One region of the Comamonas sp. Tr-654 genome, then DNA from elsewhere that is predicted to be linked to it. Evidence: predicted binding sites of a transcription regulator. Region 1 holds the regulator's gene; the other holds the start of a gene.
What was found. The regulator sigma-54, encoded in region 1, starts transcription at its own class of promoters, with help from an activator protein. The targets are predictions, from matches to a motif close to TGGCANGNAANCTGCTTT.
Positions count from the first base shown of each region.

Region 2: a site for sigma-54 is predicted at 4,060-4,077, ahead of F3J24_RS21425 ([protein-PII] uridylyltransferase). Genes of this name have one in related genera too.

Region 1 covers NZ_VWWQ01000002.1:13,362-22,316, forward strand. The annotation lists gene argS (arginine--tRNA ligase) at 34-1,743, shown strand; gene F3J24_RS05705 (SPOR domain-containing protein) at 1,841-2,545, shown strand; gene F3J24_RS05710 (thiol:disulfide interchange protein DsbA/DsbL) at 2,701-3,351, shown strand; gene lptA (lipopolysaccharide transport periplasmic protein LptA) at 3,482-4,138, shown strand; gene lptB (LPS export ABC transporter ATP-binding protein) at 4,135-4,917, shown strand; gene F3J24_RS05725 (RNA polymerase factor sigma-54) at 5,063-6,664, shown strand; gene F3J24_RS24910 (hypothetical protein) at 6,747-8,039, opposite strand; gene F3J24_RS05735 (hypothetical protein) at 8,065-8,634, opposite strand.
Region 2 covers NZ_VWWQ01000007.1:358,059-367,013, forward strand. The annotation lists gene purL (phosphoribosylformylglycinamidine synthase) at 1-3,019, opposite strand, end outside; gene map (type I methionyl aminopeptidase) at 3,199-4,011, shown strand; gene F3J24_RS21425 ([protein-PII] uridylyltransferase) at 4,201-6,843, shown strand; gene F3J24_RS21430 (hypothetical protein) at 6,918-7,178, shown strand; gene asd (archaetidylserine decarboxylase) at 7,243-8,106, opposite strand; gene infA (translation initiation factor IF-1) at 8,518-8,775, shown strand; tRNA gene F3J24_RS21445 (tRNA-Pro) at 8,846-8,922, shown strand.

The DNA.
Region 1 (8,955 bases):
GCAGGACTTGAATCCGGCACGTAAAATCCCGCGATGCTCTCCGTCAAACAGGAATTGCTCGCAGCCCTGGCTGCTGAGCTCGAAACACTCTCGCCCGGCGCCGGCGCACGCGCTGCGTTTGAAAACCCCAAAGTGGCAGCCCATGGCGACTTCGCCTGCACGGCGGCCATGCAGCTGGCCAAGCCTCTGAAGGCCAACCCCCGGGCCCTGGGCGAGCAGCTCAAGACCGCACTGGAGGCTACTGCCGCCTTCCAGCAATGGGTGGATGCGATTGAAATTGCAGGCCCGGGATTTCTCAATATCCGCCTCAAGCCTGCTGCCAAGCAGGAGGTGGTGCGCGAGGTGCTGGCGCAGGCCGGGAAGTTCGGCTACCAGGCTGATCGCGGCGAGAACATCCTCGTCGAGTTCGTTTCCGCCAACCCCACCGGCCCTCTGCATGTGGGCCATGGCCGCCAGGCAGCGATCGGCGATGCGATCAGCAATCTGTATTCCACCCAGGGCTGGAAAGTTCACCGCGAGTTCTATTACAACGACGCGGGCGTGCAGATCGACACCCTGACCAAGAGCACCCAGCTGCGTGCCAAGGGTTTCAAGCCCGGTGACGAATGCTGGCCCACCGACAGTGACAACCCGCTGGCCAAGAATTTCTACAACGGCGACTACATTGCCGACATCGCCAAGGCCTTCCTGAACAAGGAAACCATCAAGGCTGATGACCGCGAGTTCACTGCCAATGGCGATGTCGAGGATTACGACAATATTCGCCAGTTCGCCGTGGCCTACCTGCGCAACGAACAGGACAAGGACCTGCAGGCGTTCAACCTGAAGTTCGACGAGTACTACCTGGAGTCCAGCCTCTATGAAAACGGTCATGTCGAGGCAACGGTCAACCGCCTGATCGCCAACGGCAAGACCTATGAGCAGGACGGCGCGCTGTGGCTCAGGTCCACCGACTACGGCGACGACAAAGACCGCGTGATGCGCAAGACCGACGGCGGCTACACCTACTTTGTCCCCGATGTGGCCTATCACATCCAGAAGTTCAAGCGCGGCTTCACCAAGGTGGTGAACATTCAGGGCACGGACCACCATGGCACTATCGCCCGCGTGCGCGCCGGCCTGCAGGCTGCCGATGTGGGCATCCCTGAGGGCTACCCCGACTACGTGCTGCACACCATGGTGCGCGTGGTGCGCAACGGCGAAGAGGTCAAGATCAGCAAGCGCGCCGGCTCGTACGTCACGCTGCGCGATCTGATCGAGTGGACCAGCAAGGACGCCGTGCGTTTCTTCCTGCTCTCGCGCAAGCCCGACACCGAGTACACCTTCGACGTGGATCTGGCCGTGGCCCAGAACAACGACAACCCCGTGTACTACGTGCAGTACGCCCATGCGCGTATCCAGTCCGTTCTGCGTGCCTGGCAGGAAGCCGGCGGTGCCGGCCTGGCGGCACTCAAGGATGTGGATCTGTCCGCGCTGGAAGGCCCGCAGGCCCAGGCCCTGATGCTGCTGCTGGCCAAGTACCCCGAAATGCTGACCGCTGCTGCCGAAGGCAACGCGCCGCACGACGTGACCTTCTACCTGCGCGATCTGGCCTCCAGCTATCACAGCTACTACGATGCCGAGCGCATTCTGGTGGACGACGAAAAGGTCAAGCTTGCACGTCTGGCCCTGGTCGCCGCCACGGCCCAGGTATTGCACAATGGTCTGGCTGTGCTGGGCGTGAGCGCGCCCGAGCGCATGTAATCCCGGTTTTCTGCCTATCGCTCCCTGCGGGTTGTAACGCGCGGGGCGATGGATCTGAGAACGGAACAATCGAAGCAGAAAGCGTTAAGCGACTGATATGAAGAACCAGCAACGCGGTGGAACCATCCTGGGGCTTATCTTTGGCATGGTCATCGGTCTGGCTGCGGCACTGGCCGTGGCCATCTATGTGACCAAGGTACCGGTGCCCTTCCTCAACAAGGGTGGCAACAACACTCAGCGCGATGCGGCTGAGGCCGAGCGCAACAAGAACTGGGACCCCAACGCACCGTTGCAAAGCCGCCAGCCCGCACCGGCGCCGGTGACACCGCCCGTCCCGCCCAGCGATGTGACGGTGACACCGCCCACGCCTGCTGTGCAGCCCACCGCAACCGGCGGAGTCACCACCCCGCCGGCACCCGCCACGCCGGACAAGACGGCCAAGCCCGGATCGGGCGATCCGCTGGGTGATCTGGTCAAGGAGCGCTCTGCGGCCGCCGACAAGGCCGAAAAGGCGCGCGCCGACAAGGAAAAGGCTGCGGCCCAGGCGGCATCGTCCTCGGACTCTGCATTCAACTACTTCGTGCAGGCCGGCGCTTTCCGCGGCCAGAGCGAAGCGGAAGCGCAGCGTGCCAAGCTGGCCATGCTGGGCTGGGAGTCGCGTATCAGCGAGCGTGAGCAAAACGGAATCACCGTTTTCCGTGTGCGCGTGGGACCGTTCAGCAAGCGTGACGACGCCGAGCAGCTCAAGGGCAAGCTCGACGGCGCGGGCGTGGACTCGACCCTGGTGCGCGCGGCGCGATAATCGGCCTTGCGAGGCGTTGTGCAGCCTCTCTCTGTGGTGCCCTCAGGCTGCGGCCCGAGGCGTCCCAGGCAGAGGGTGCGAGATTTAGGACTTTGCTGAACTTTTTGGGGCCGCTGGGCTCTGATACTGCAGACCTGATACAGGAGTTTGTTTAGATGAAACGTCGCGAATTCTCTCTGGCTGCCTCGGCAGCTGCCGCCGGTGCCCTGACTCTGGGCACCTCCTCCAGCTGGGCCCAGGGCGCCGCGCCCAAGGAAGGCAAGGACTACATCAAGCTGGGCAAGCCCGCCAGCGTGAGCGCGCCGGCCGGCAAGGTCGAGGTGATCGAGTTCTTCTGGTACAGCTGCCCGCATTGCAATGCCTTCGAGCCCCAGTTCGAAGCCTGGGCCAAGACCCAGCCCGCCGATGTGGTGGTGCGTCAGGTGCCCGTGGCCTTCAATGCCTCTTTCGTGCCCCAGCAAAAGCTGTACTACGCACTGGAAGGCATGAACCTGCTGCCCCAGCTGAACGCCAAGGTGTTCCGTACCATTCACGTGGACCGCAACCCGCTCAAGAACGACGACGCCATCTTTGACTGGATCGGCAAGCAGGGCGTGGATCTGGCCAAGTTCAAGGAAGTCTACAACTCCTTCACCGTGGCCAACCAGGTGCGCAAGGCCACCCAGCTGCAAAACGAGTATGACGTGGAAGGCGTGCCCGCCATGGGTGTGGCCGGCCGCTATTACACGGACGGCACCAAGGCTGGCAATATGGACAATGTGCTGCGCGTGGTCAATGCACTGATCGCCTCCAGCCGCAAGGCCTGACGCCAGGTTTCAGACGCCAACGACGTTTGATGCCCCGCAAGCCCGCCGTAGCGCGGGCTTTTTTGTGGGTGGTTTTTACGCAAGTTGCAAAAAGGGAATGACTACAATGGATGCAAGAAACGTGCCTTCCATGAAAAAAACACTCCTACCTCTCGCGCTGGCCTGCGCCCTGGCAGCAGCGACCGGCATTGCCCATGCCGAAAAGGCCGACAGCGCCAAGCCCATGAATATCGAGGCGGATGCGCTGCGTCACGACGAGCTGCAGCAGACCAGCGTCTTCACCGGCAATGTGGTGATGACCAAGGGTTCCATCGTGCTGCGCGGCGCCCAGCTTGATGTGCGTCAGGATGCCGAGGGCTATCAGTACGGGGTGATCAAGGCCGAGCCCGGCAAGCGCGCCTTCTTCCGCCAGAAGCGCGACACCGTGGCCGGTCAGCCCGAAGAGTTCATCGAAGGCGAAGGCGAAGTCATCGAATACGACGGCAAGGCCGATATCGTCAAGTTCATCCGCCGTGGCGAGATGCGCCGCTACCGTGGCGGCCAGCTCAGCGACCAGGTCACGGGCTCCATCATCGTCTACAACAACATCACCGACGTCTATACCGTCGATGGCCAGAAGACCAGCGGCGGCCTGCCTAGCTCCTCCGTGGGCCAGGGCGGTCGCGTGCGCGCCATCATGGCGCCCAAGGACGGTACGCCGGGCGCACAGCCCAAGCCCGCCACTCCTGCCACCCAATTGCGCCCGAGCATGACGCTGGGCGGCGAGAAAGCCGACGAGAAGAAATGAGTGAGCCGACCTTCTCCAGCAGCCGCAGCGGCGAGTCCGACAGCCGCCTGGAGGCCAAGCATCTGGCCAAGTCCTATGGCAGCCGCAAGGTGGTCAAGGATGTGTCGCTGTCCGTGCAAAAAGGCGAGGTGGTCGGTCTGCTCGGCCCCAACGGTGCGGGCAAGACCACATCGTTCTACATGATCGTGGGCCTGGTGCGTAGCGACGGCGGCGAGATCTTCATCGACGGCCAGCCGGTGGGCGGCATGCCGATTCACCAGCGCTCGCGCCTGGGCCTGTCCTATCTGCCCCAGGAAGCCTCCATCTTCCGCAAGCTCAGCGTGGAAGACAATGTGCGCGCCGTGCTGGAGCTGCAAAAGGACGAGCAAGGCAAGGCGCTGACGCAGGGCGAGATCGAAAAGCGCCTCACGGGCTTGCTGCAGGAGCTGCGCGTCGAGCATCTGCGCCAGTCGCCGGCGCTGGCGCTGTCCGGCGGTGAACGTCGGCGCGTGGAAATCGCGCGTGCCCTGGCCACGCAGCCGCGCTTCATCCTGCTTGACGAGCCGTTTGCCGGTATCGATCCGATTGCGGTGATCGAGATCCAGCGCATCATCGGCTTTCTCAAGGAGCGCGGCATCGGTGTGCTGATTACCGACCATAACGTGCGCGAGACGCTGGGCATCTGCGACCACGCCTTCATCATCAGCGACGGCCATGTGCTGGCCGAAGGCACGCCCGAGGAGATCGTGGAGAACGCCGATGTGCGCCGCGTCTATCTGGGCGAACATTTCAGAATGTGATGACCCCCACGCTCCCTCACTTTGTGTGGTCGCCGCCTGCAGAAGGGGCCCTGACCGGCTGCGCCGCGGTCTGCCTTGGGGCAGCCCTGCGGCAAACCCACTGCACTGTGCGCGTTTGCAATGATTGTCTGGGAGCCGCGCCTCGATGAAGCCAGGTCTCTCGCTACGCGTTTCGCAGCATTTATCGCTGACGCCGCAGCTGCAGCAATCCATCCAGCTGCTGCAACTCTCCACTCTGGAGCTGGCGCAGGAAGTCGAGCAGATGCTGGTCGACAACCCCTTTCTGGAGCGTGCGGGCGATGAGGCCGAAACTGCGGGAGATGCTCCTGTAGATGTAGCTGCTAGCGCCAATGAATACAGCACTTCAGATGGTATTCATGCTGAAAAAGAAGCATCGCAAGCGCAATTAGCTACTGAAACCGTAGCGGAAACACCGAGCCCTGAAACTCCAGAAACGCTGAACTGGGAGGCCGACGGCATGGACGGCCAGGACGGGGAGTGGGGCGGCGAATCCAGCAGCGAGTGGGAGACGCCCTCGGCCAGCAGCTCCACGCGCAACCGCGATGGCGATGATGAAACCGATGCCATCGATCTGGCGCGCGAGCACCAGAGCCTGACCGACTTTCTCCATCGCCAGGCCTTAAGCCTGCATCTGGGTGCGGCAGACACGGCGGCGCTGCGCTTTCTCATCGAGTCGCTCAGCGACGACGGTTATCTCGAGGATTCCCTGCAGGAGCTGGCGCAGAGCCTGGCCGGCGACGATCTGGAGGAGCGCGAGGAGCTGGAGCAGCACTTTGCCATTGCGCTGAAGCTGCTGCAAAGCCTGGAGCCGGTGGGCGTGGGCGCGCGTGATCTGGCCGAGTGCCTGCAACTGCAGCTGCGCGATCTGATCCGCACGGCCGAGGACGAGGGTACGACCGAGGCGCATATGAGCCGGCTGCTGCTGGCACAGGCCATCTGTTCCCAGCCCATGGACTTGCTGGCGCGGCGCGATCTGCGCAAGCTCACCAGCCTGTGCGGCGCGCGCGAGGAACAGCTGCGCGAGGCCATGGCCCTGATCGCCAGGCTGGAGCCGCGTCCGGGTCGGCGCTTTGTCGACGTGGAGCGCCATATCGTGGTGCCCGATGTCATCGTGCGTCCGGTGCGGGCCGGCTCGGGCCGGTCGGACTTTTCCGTGCAGCTCAACCCCGAGGTCATGCCGCGTCTACGCGTGCACGACATCTATGCCGGCGTGCTGCGTCGCCACAAGAACAGCGACGGTCATGCGGCGCTGCAGCAGCAGCTGCAGGAGGCGCGCTGGTTCATCAAGAACATCCAGCAGCGCTTCGACACCATCTTGCGTGTTTCCGAAGCCATCGTGGAGCGGCAGAAGAACTTCTTTGTGCATGGCGAGCTGGCCATGCGCCCGCTGGTGCTGCGCGATATCGCAGACACGCTGGGCCTGCACGAGTCCACTATCAGCCGCGTGACCACGGCCAAGTACATGGCCACGCCCCAGGGTACTTTCGAGCTCAAGTATTTCTTCGGTTCGGGCCTGGGCACGGAAACCGGTGGCAGTGCCTCCAGCACGGCCGTGCGTGCGCTGATCAAGCAGTTTGTCGATGCCGAAGATGCGAGAAAGCCGCTGTCGGACGCCAAGCTGGCCGACATGCTCAAGGAGCAGGGCATTGAGTGTGCGCGCCGTACTGTCGCCAAATACCGCGAGCAGCTCAAGATACCGACGACCACGCTGCGCAAGGCGCTGTAGCGAATCGCCGCGCGGCTCGGAGCGAAAAAAGGCAAGCGGCCTGATGAAGACCGCTTGCCTTGGGCTGGATGAGCGTCGTCGCTTATGGGGCCAGCGTTGCGGAGTACTTGCCGTTCTGGGCGTTCTTGCTCACCACGACATTGAACATGGCATAGACCGGGTTGTCGCCTGTGGCCGCGCCCAGGGTGACAGACTTGGTGCCCAGCACGCCGTCATCCCAGGATGCAACCTGTACCGTGGCGACTCTGCCGGCGGCTCTGGCGTAGTTGGCGATGGCGACCCGATAGGTGCCTTCCTGCAGTCTTGCTGAATCGCAGGATGCATAGTAGTGCTCAGGTCCGTAGGCGACGGTGTTGTCCACATCGAGATAGCCGCTGGCGCCGCGCATGTAGCGGTAGTAGACATGCGAGCCTCCGGGCTCATAGGTGTGCAGATCGACGTCACCGCTGCCGTCCCAGGTCAGCGTGGTGGTGAAAAAGCCGGATGTCGCTCGCGCCGGCGGGGCCACGAGTGTGGACAGTGCAGTCGTGATGTGGCTCTTCACGCGGTTGGAGATCTCCAGGCCGGGGTTGATGTAAATCTCGAGCAGACCGTGGCCGAGCAGGTCTTTTCCACCATTGATACCGGCAGGACGCTGCTGATAGGCGGGAATGCTGTCCGTGATGTCGGCCACGGTGCCTACGGCGCGCAGACCATTGATGACCAGATCCTTGTCAGCGAGAGTGTGCTCGCCGTTGAGCGTGGGTGAGGCCGGCGCAATATGCACTACCTTCACCGAGCCTACGGCGGCCTTGGGCGCAGCATAGGCATAGGCTGCGTTCGCGAACAGATTGCCCTGGGAGTGGGCGACCAAGAGAATCTTCTTGCCTTCGAGAATCCAGTTGTCGATGCGTGATTGATGCTCCATATAGTTGGCAAGCGTCGGCGGATTGCCCAGCATGGCCGTGAGATAGCGAATGGTTGCCGCGTTGCGCCAGTCGTTGAATCCATTGAGCAACTCTGCGGCCGCCGGCACGGAGTTGGTGATGTTGTCCCACCATGAACCGCCTCCATTCAGGGCTTCGAAGAAGAGCTCCAGGCGGCCTGCCAGCAAACCATCTTGCTCTTGCAGGCGCTGCTCGAAGGTCTCGACAAAATCTTCGAAGCCGTTTGAATAGTTGTACAGGGTTTCATACTTGATCTGATCGCCGCCGGGGGCGCTCTGACCGTGAATGCCTATAAGGACCCCCAAGGCCTGCGCAGCCTGTAGTTTCGTGGTTTGAACACCGTTCAGGAAGGCGAATTCAATACCGGTTTCCCGGCATAGATTCGTATCGGGATTGATGACTTGCGCGCCACCGGTAAGCGGAGCGCTGATGAATACGAGCGACAGCAATAAGCATGTGCATTGTTTGAAAAACTTATTCACAGGTATCTCCCTCTGGCCAAGCGGAGGACGTTCCATCGAGCGCCTTGTTGTATTTGAGATAGGCCAAGAGTCTGTCTTTGGTATTGGCCGTCATTGACTCCAGTTCTTGCCCGACTCTTGCCGGCTGCTTGGAACCTTCCGCTCCATTAAATTTTGAGAATATGCAACTGATTCCGCGAGAAATATCGCGATCAACGGCCTTAACTGCGTTGATGTCCTCGGTGTCGACGAGCAAGGCCTTTTGAAGGGCTTTTGCGGTTTGCAGCACGGCGGCAAGCTGGGCTCCGGTGTACTCGGCTGTCAAAATAGATTCAATATCGTCGCGAACACCGCTGGTATTGCTGTCGGGGCCGCTGATATCAGGGCCACGTTCCAACTTGGGAATCTCTCCGGACGACTCAAGTGCCGCGATTTTTTCAGCAGGAGTTTGAGTGACGCCAGGGCCTGGCGGAGTGCCACCGCCGCCTCCTCCGCCGCCACTGCTGTTACCGTCGCCACCGCCGCAGGCAACGATTGATCCCACGAGGGATGCAATCAATACCATTTTTATGGTTTTTAGCATTGCCACTCTCCTTGACGGATAGTTAATGGCTTTCGCGATTGAAAATGCATAAATTTCACTCCCTGCTGTTGTTTAATAAAAGGCCAATTCCTGTGATTTTTAACAGGTGAAGAAATTTTATCGACCTCCTTTTGAGTAAAATCTCTTATTAAGGGTAAACCCCATTATTGAAATAAGAGAGGTTTACGATTAATCAATACTCATGCCGGCTTGACAATTGTTTTCATGCTTAAAATGCTCTTTGACTGTGAGTAAAGGTTTTTAATGCCATATTTTGTAACCTGAGCTTAATTAATTTGAATTGAGGTTTCTCTAGGTAAT
Region 2 (8,955 bases), on a different contig from region 1:
CCTTGCCGGCGTCCACAGGGGACGAAGCAGGACGGGTCTTGCCGATGACATGGCTGCACTGGATCAGGCCATGTTCGCGCAGCACCTGCAGCACTTCGGCACGGTCCTCGGTCCTGATCTGCAGCACGGCGCCCAGCTCTTCGTTGAACAGTGCGCGCAAGGTCAGGTCTTCGCGACGGCCGGAGACCTGCTTGCCCCAGTTCTTGCCTTCACCGCTGTCCATGCGGCTGTCGGAGATGCCATCGCCTTCGGTGATCAGCATGTCCACATTCAAGGCCACGCCCACATGGCCGGCAAAGGCCATTTCGGCGGCCGTGGCCAGCAGGCCGCCGTCGCCCCTGTCGTGGTAGGCCAGGATCAGTCCCTTGGCGCGCAGTGCATTCACTGCATCCACCATGGCGATCAGATCCTTGGGGTCGTCCAGATCCGGCACTTCATTGCCCGACTGATTGAGCACCTGACCGATGATGGAGCCGCCCATGCGCATCTTGCCGCGGCCCAGGTCGATCAGCACCAGGGTACTGTCTTCCACCTCGGCGTTGAGCTGGGGCGTGAGCGTGGTGCGCACATCGTCGATGGCTGCAAAGCCGGTGATGATCAGGCTCACGGGCGAGGTGACCTTCTTGGTCTGGCCGTTCTCGCTCCACTGGGTGCGCATGGACAGGGAGTCCTTGCCCACGGGAATAGAGATGTTCAGCGCAGGGCACAGTTCCATGCCCACGGCCTTGACGGTGGCATAAAGCGCAGCGTCTTCACCGGCTTCGCCGCAGGCGGCCATCCAGTTGGCCGACATCTTCACCTTGGACAGCTCGATGGACGCAGCCAGCATATTGGTGATGGCTTCGGCCACGGCCATGCGACCCGAGGCGGGCGCGTCGATGGCGGCCAGCGGTGTGCGCTCGCCCATTGCCATGGCTTCACCCTTGAAGCCCTTGTAGTCGGCCAGGGTCACGGCCACGTCGGCCACCGGCACCTGCCAGGGACCGACCATCTGGTCGCGATGGGTCAGGCCACCGACGGCGCGGTCGCCGATGGTGATCAGGAAGCGCTTGGAAGCCACTGTGGGGTGGGCCAGCACTTCGATCACGGCCTTTTCCAGCGGCACGCCGGTCAGGTCCATGGCGGGCAGCTCGCGCTCCACGCTGGTCACATCCTTGTGCACCTTGGGCGGCTTGCCCAGCAGCACGTTCATGGGCATGTCCACGGGGAACTTCTGGTCGCCGGACTCGACCGCCGTATCCTCCAACACCAGCTGGCGCTCTTCGGTGGCCGTGCCGATGACGGCAAACGGGCAGCGCTCGCGCTCGCAGAAGGCCGTGAACTGCTCCAGCGATTCGGGAGCGATGGCCAGCACGTAACGCTCCTGCGATTCGTTGGACCAGATTTCCTTGGGCGAGAGGCCGGACTCTTCGAGCTTGACGGCTCGCAGGTCAAAACGTGCACCGCGCCCGGCATCGTTGGTCAGCTCGGGGAAGGCATTGGAGATACCACCGGCACCCACGTCGTGGATGGCCAGGATGGGGTTGCCTGCGCCCTGCTGCCAGCAATGGTTGATGACTTCCTGCGCACGGCGCTCGATCTCGGGATTGCCGCGCTGCACCGAGTCAAAGTCCAGTTCCGCGGCATTGGTGCCCGAAGCCATGGAGCTTGCCGCACCACCGCCCATGCCGATACGCATGCCGGGGCCGCCCAGTTGGATCAGCAGCGTGCCCGCCGGGAACTCGATCTTCTTGGTCAGCTCGGAATCGATCACGCCCAGGCCGCCGGCGATCATGATGGGCTTGTGGTAGCCGCGGGTGATGTCGCCGACCTGCTGCTCGTACTCGCGGAAATAGCCGGTCAGATTGGGACGACCGAACTCGTTGTTGAACGCCGCGCCACCCAGAGGGCCTTCGATCATGATCTGCAGCGGGCTGGCGATGTGCTCGGGCTTGCCCACTTCGCTGCCCCAGAGCTTGGAGACGGTGAAGCCGGTCAGGCCGGCCTTGGGCTTGGAGCCACGGCCGGTTGCGCCTTCGTCACGGATTTCGCCGCCGTTGCCGGTCGATGCGCCGGGGAAGGGCGAAATCGCCGTGGGGTGGTTATGTGTTTCCACCTTCATCAGCACATGGTTGGTAGCCGCCTGCTTCTGGTAGCTGGGGGCGCTGATTGCGTCTGCCTTGGCATCGAACTTGGCAACAAATCGCTCGACCTCATGGCCTTCCATGATGGAAGCGTTGTCGGCATAGGCCACCACGGTGTGCTGGGGCGAGCAGGCTTCGGTGTTGCGGATCATTCCGAACAGCGACTTTTCCTGCTCCACGCCATCGATGGTGAACTTGGCGTTGAAGATCTTGTGGCGGCAGTGCTCGGAGTTGGCCTGCGCGAACATCATCAGCTCCACATCCGTGGGATTGCGCTTGAGGTCGTTGAAAGCGTTGACCAGATACTCGATCTCGTCTTCGGCCAGGGCCAGGCCCCATTGCTTGTTCGCGGTTTCCAGCGCTGCGCGGCCACCGCCCAGCACATCCACAAACTCCATGGGCTGTGCCGCCAGGGTAGTGAACAGTTGCTCGGCCTCTGCGCGTGTCGCAAACACGGATTCGGTCATGCGGTCGTGCAGAAAAGCGGCGATCTGAGCGGTCTGCTCTGTCGACAGCTCGGGCTTGCCGCCCAGCAGGCCGGACTTCATGTCCACGCGATACTCGGTCATGCGTTCCACACGGAACACATTCAGGCCGCAGTTGCGGGCGATATCGGTGGCCTTGGAGGCCCAGGGAGAGATGGTGCCCAGACGGGGGGTGACGATGAAAGCCAGGCCTTCGGCGCTGCCCGTGTAGGGGTCTCCATAAGTCAAGAGCGCCGAAAGGCGCTCTTGCAATGCGGGCGCAACTGCGCCCTCGGTGGCAACCAGGTGCACAAAGCGTGCAGATACGCCGGTGATCTTGGGGTGGATGGCGACCAGATCGGTCAGAAGCTGTTGGGCGCGGAACGAGCTCAGGGCGTTTCCACCCTCAAACTGTGTCAGATGCAATGTCACGTGGCGGCCTGTTTATGTGAAGGCTGTTGAAAAGCGTCCTGGCCAATCCCCTGCCTGAGAGGACCGGGCCAAAGCGCTGAATTCGGTGAGCCTCGGATTTTACCGTGCCTCGGGGTTAGTCCGAATGCTCACACCCACAAGCCCTGCATGTTCAAGCGCGCAATGGGATAATTGCGGCCATGAGCATCACACTGAAGACCCCCGAAGACATCGAGAGCATGCGCATTGCAGGCCGCTTTGCTTCGGATGTGCTGGACTACATCACCCCCCACATCAAGCCCGGCATCACCACCCAGCAGATCGACGATCTGTGCGCCAAGCGGATGGCCGAGCAAGGCACCAAGACGGCCTGCCTGGGCTATCAGCCTCCGGGCATGACGCCCTACCCGGCCTATGTCTGCACCTCGGTCAACCATGTGGTATGCCACGGCATCCCCAACGACAAGCCTTTGAAGAAGGGCGATATCGTCAATGTCGACGTGACCATCATCACCGAAGACGGCTGGTTCGGCGACAACAGCCGCATGTTCATCATTGGCGAAGGCACGATTGCAGCCAAGCGCCTGTCCAGGCTCACGTTCGAAGCCATGTGGAAGGGCATTGCCCAGGTCAAGCCCGGTGCCACGCTGGGCGATATCGGCCACGCCATCCAGACCTTTGCAGAGAGCAACAACCTGTCCGTGGTGCGCGAATACTGCGGCCACGGCATCGGCAAGGTGTTCCACGACGAGCCCCAGGTGCTGCACTACGGCCGCCCCGGCGAAGGCGTGGTGCTGGAAGAAGGCATGGTCTTCACCATCGAGCCCATGCTGAATCTGGGCAAGCGCGACATCAAGGCCATGCCCGACGGTTGGACCGTCGTCACCAAGGACCGCAGCCTGACCGCCCAATGGGAGCTGATGCTGGCCGTCACCAAGACCGGCTATGACGTGCTGACCTGGTCCGAGGGCTCGCCCACTCCGCCTGACTTCATCACGTCCATCCGCACCTGAGCGCACTGCTGCCGCTGACCTGCATGCCGCACCGGCCAAAGCCGGATGCGGCATATTTTTTGCTTGTAGACCTTGTGCTGCAAGCGCCATGCGCTCATCTTTTTGCCATCACGGGCCTCAAGCCCAAGTCAGTTGGGTTAAGGTGACGCTCAAGCACTTGCCCTGTTGAAACGCTTTTTTCTACTGCGCATGACCTCCTCTGCCCACTCCTACGCCCACTCTGCCGACGTCTCCGACCTCTCCTCGCTACAGGGCCTGCGCGAGCAATATCGCGAGGCCAAGGCCCGGCAGATGGACTTGCTGCGCAACCCCACGCTCGGCAGACGCAGCGTGCGCGGAGTGCTGCACCATTTCAGTGAACTGGCCGACGGTCTTCTGCGCACCCTCTGGCAGCGCGCGCAGATGCCGCAAGGCACAGCCCTGCTGGCCGTGGGGGGTTATGGGCGCGCCCAGCTCTTTCCCTACTCGGACATCGATGTGCTGGTGCTGCTGTCCCAAAGCAGTGCACAGCCGGCTGCGGAACTGGCGGCCAGCATCGAGCAGTTCATCAGCAGTTGCTGGGATGTCGGCCTGGAAATCGGCTCCAGCGTGCGCAGCATTGCCGAATGCCTGCAGGAGGCCGCGCAGGACCTGACGGTACAGACCGCCATGCTGGAGTCACGCCGCATCACCGGCAGTAAGGCCTTGTTTGCCGACTTCGAGCAGGCGTTTCGCGCGCAACTTGATCCCAAGGCTTTTGTCGAAGGCAAGCTGCTGGAAATGCGCCAACGCCACGCCAAATACGACTTCACGCCCTATTCGCTGGAACCCAACTGCAAGGAATCGCCCGGCGGGCTGCGCGATCTGCACACCATGCTCTGGCTGGCCAAGGCCGCAGGCTTCGGCAATAGCTGGCATGAGCTGGCCGAGCAAGACCTGATCACCCATTTCGAGGTGCAGCAGCTCGAATCCAACGAATCCCTGCTCAGCCTGATCCGTGCACGCCTGCATGCCGCTGCCGGCCGCCACGAGGACCGGCTGGTCTTCGACCTGCAGACCGCCGTGGCCGAAGCCTTCGGCTACCGCTCCACCACGCCGGAGGGCCGCAAGCTGGCCATGCGCGCTGGCGAGACCCTGATGCGCCACTATTACTGGGCCGCCAAGGCGGTAACCCAGCTGTGCCAGATCGTGCGCATGAGCATCGAGGAGCGCCTGAACCCCGGCTCGCACGAGCTGATTCAGCTCAATGATCGCTTCTGCGAGAAGGCCGGCACCATCGAGGTGGTCAGCGACGATCTGTACGAGCGCGATCCGCACGCCATTCTCGAAACCTTTCTCATGTATGAGCAGCATGAGGGATTGACGGGTCTGTCGACGCGAACACTGAGAGCGCTGTATGCCAGCCGCGATGTGATGGACAGTGCTTTCCGTCGCGACCCGGTCAATCGCGCCACCTTCATGAAGATCCTGCAGCAGCCGCGCGGCATCACCCATGCCATCCGGCTGATGAATCAGACCTCGGTGCTGGGCCGCTATCTCTGGCCCTTCCGCCGCATCGTGGGGCAGATGCAGCACGATCTGTTCCACGTCTACACCGTGGACCAGCATATCCTGATGGTGCTGCGCAATGTGCGGCGCTTCTTCATGGCCGAGCATGCCCATGAGTATCCGTTCTGCTCCCAGCTCGCCGCAGGCTGGGACAAGCCCTGGATTCTGTATCTGGCCGCCCTCTTCCACGACATCGGCAAGGGTCGTGGCGGCGATCACTCCGTGATCGGTGCCGTCGAAGTCAAGCGTTTTTGCCGCGCCCACCAGATCGACAAGGCCGATGCGGAGCTTGTCGAGTTTCTGGTGCGCGAGCACCTGACCATGAGCCAGGTGGCACAGAAGCAGGACCTGTCCGACCCCGACGTGATTCGTGCCTTTGCCGAACGCGTCGGCAACGAGCGCAAGCTCACCGCCTTGTACCTGCTGACGGTGGCCGACATTCGCGGCACCAGCCCCAAGGTCTGGAGCGCCTGGAAAGGCAAGCTGCTGGAAGACACCTACCGCCTGACCCTGCGAGTGCAGGGTGGCCGTGCCCCGGATGCCGCCGCCGAGATCGAAGCTCGCAAGCGTGAGGCGCTGGTGCAGCTGGCCCTGTCCGCTCAGCCCTTCGAGTCCCACAAGAAACTCTGGGAGACGCTGGATGTGAGCTACTTCATGCGCCATGAAGCGGCCGACATCGCCTGGCATACCCGCCATCTCTCACGCCATGTGGGCCTGGGCAAGCCCGTGGTGCGCGCCCGGCGGTCGCTGGCCGGTGAAGGCCTGCAAGTGCTGGTCTATGCACCTGACCAGCCCGATCTGTTTGCCCGTATCTGCAGCTACTTCGACCGGGCCGGATTTTCCATTCTCGATGCACGCGTGCACACGGCCAACAACGATTACGCACTGGATACCTTCCAGGTCATCGCCCCCACCATGCAGGAGCAGTACCGCGAGCTCATGCACATGGTGGAAAGCGATCTGACCCAGACACTGCTGCAGGGCGGCCCGCTGCCCACGCCGTCGCAAAGACGGCTGTCGCGCCGCGTCAAGAGCTTTCCATTCGCTCCGCGCGTCATCCTGCGCCCCGATGAAAAAGCCCAGCACTGGCTGCTGTCCATCTCCGCGTCAGACCGCGCCGGCCTGCTCTACATCATTGCCCGGATCCTGGCCCAGCACCATATCAGCGTGCATCTCGCAAAGATCAGCACCCTGGGCGAACGCGTGGAAGACACCTTCCTCATCGAAGGCCCTGAACTGCAGGACAACAGCAGCCAGTTGCGCATGGAAACCGAGCTGCTCAAGGCCCTGGCCCAGCCCGGTTGAATCAAGCCCGGCAATTCGGGCTTTAGTTTGATGATTCGCGGCCGATAAGCAGTCACCACTACTACGGAAAGCCCATGCAGCTCGCCTCCAATGAAGTTGCGGCATCGCCGCCCACCACACGCAGTGGCCTGTTTCATATGCCGTTGTTTCGGCCCGGCACCGAGGTCACTCAGAATGGCCGACGCGAAATCGTCAGCCATGTCATCTTGCGCAGACGCGAACTAATGGTCTACCTCCGAGGTCACGACGACCCGGTCAAGCCCGATCGCCTGAGTCTTGCCCCCACGGTGTTCACCACCGAACGCCGGCCCGAACCGCTGACCTGGTTTCTTTGATCCCTCTAAGCAAGAAAGCCGCTGAGCTCATGGCATCAGCGGCTTTTTCTATGGAACCCGGCTATCAGCCCAGCTTGGCCTGGGCATTGGCCATGACCTGGCCCAGTTGCACCGGCGCCGCCGGCTGCCACTGCGGATTGAACTGCAGGCCTGCAGCCTGAGGAAACAGCATGACCACCGTGGAGCCAAGCTGAAAGCGGCCCATCTCCTCGCCGCTGGCCAGCGTCACCGCTTCGGCGCCTTCGTACTTCCAGGTCTTGATATGGCCTGGACGCGGAGGATTGATCAGGCCATGCCACACCGTGGCCATGCTGCCCACGATCGTCGCGCCCACCAGCACCAGCACGAAGGGCCCATGATCGGTATCGAACACGCAGACCACGCGCTCGTTGCGCGCGAACAGCCCGGGCACGCCACGGGCAGTCACCGGGTTCACCGAGAATAGGTCCCCTGGCACATAGGTCATGCTGCGCAGCTTGCCGGCACAAGGCATATGAATGCGGTGATAGTCGCGCGGACTCAGATAGATCGTGGCAAAGCTGCCGTTGTCAAACTGGCGCGCCAGAGTCGCATCCCCTCCAACCAGGGCAGTCGCACTGTATTGATGCCCCTTGGCTTGAAAGATCTGCTCGCCTTCGATCCTGCCGAACTGGCTGATGGCACCATCTACCGGGCAAATCCAGTCCGCCTGTGCCAGAGGACGAACACCGTCCTTGAGTGCACGTGTGAAAAAGGCATTGAAGGTCTTGTAGGCAGCAGGATCGGGATTGGCCGCTTCGGCCATATTCACCTGGTAGCGCTGGATAAAGCGACGAATAACCGCCGTCGTCAATCCGCCGGCCTCGGCTTGCGCCAGTTTTCCCATCAGCGCGGTCAGCGCCTGCTTGGGCAAGAAATATTGGGAAAGTACGGCAAGTCGATCAGACACAATGGAATTTTGCTATCAAAGTTATAGAGCTGTCGAACAGGATTCTAGCCAAGACCACGGCAGCAGCGGCTGTCTTTGAGGGCTACAGGCGTTTTCCCCCATCCAGGCCACTGCCCGGGCGCTGCATCTCAATGATGCAGGCATCATGACAAAGACCCATGCAGCCGTCTCATCGCTGCGACGCTTTACCCCTTTATCAGGGCATAAGCGAAGGCGAGACGCTACAATTCCAATGTTTAGCTGAATGCTGTTTCACAGCATGGCTTGATTGGATATCGGCCTTTTGTTCGGTCTGCGCAAACAGCGCAGCGCCCTTGCCACATTGAGGCCTGAGCACTTGTACTGCTCAGGCCTTTTCCGTGGTGATGACGAGCAAGCGCCGCAACTGACCTTTTCTGAGAGATTGAACAAATGGCCAAGGAAGAACTGATTGAAATGCAAGGCTCCGTGACGGAAGTCCTGCCTGACTCGCGTTTTCGCGTCACGCTGGACAACGGTCACCAACTGATTGCCTACACCGGCGGCAAGATGCGCAAGCACCACATCCGCATTCTGGCCGGCGACAAGGTGTCGCTGGAAATGTCGCCCTATGACCTGACCAAGGGCCGCATCACCTTCCGTCACCTGGCCAACCGCGGCCCAGCCCCCACTACACCTCGTTCAAAATAAATAGCGCCTCGCCATCAAAAATTCGACATTTCAAAAAATGAGCAATTTTTTGTAGTTAGAATAGAGGCTTCGGAGCGTAGCGCAGCCTGGTAGCGCATCTGCTTTGGGAGCAGAGGGTCGCGAGTTCGAATCCCGCCGCTCCGACCAAACGATACAAGGCCTTGGGTTGAAAAATCCAAG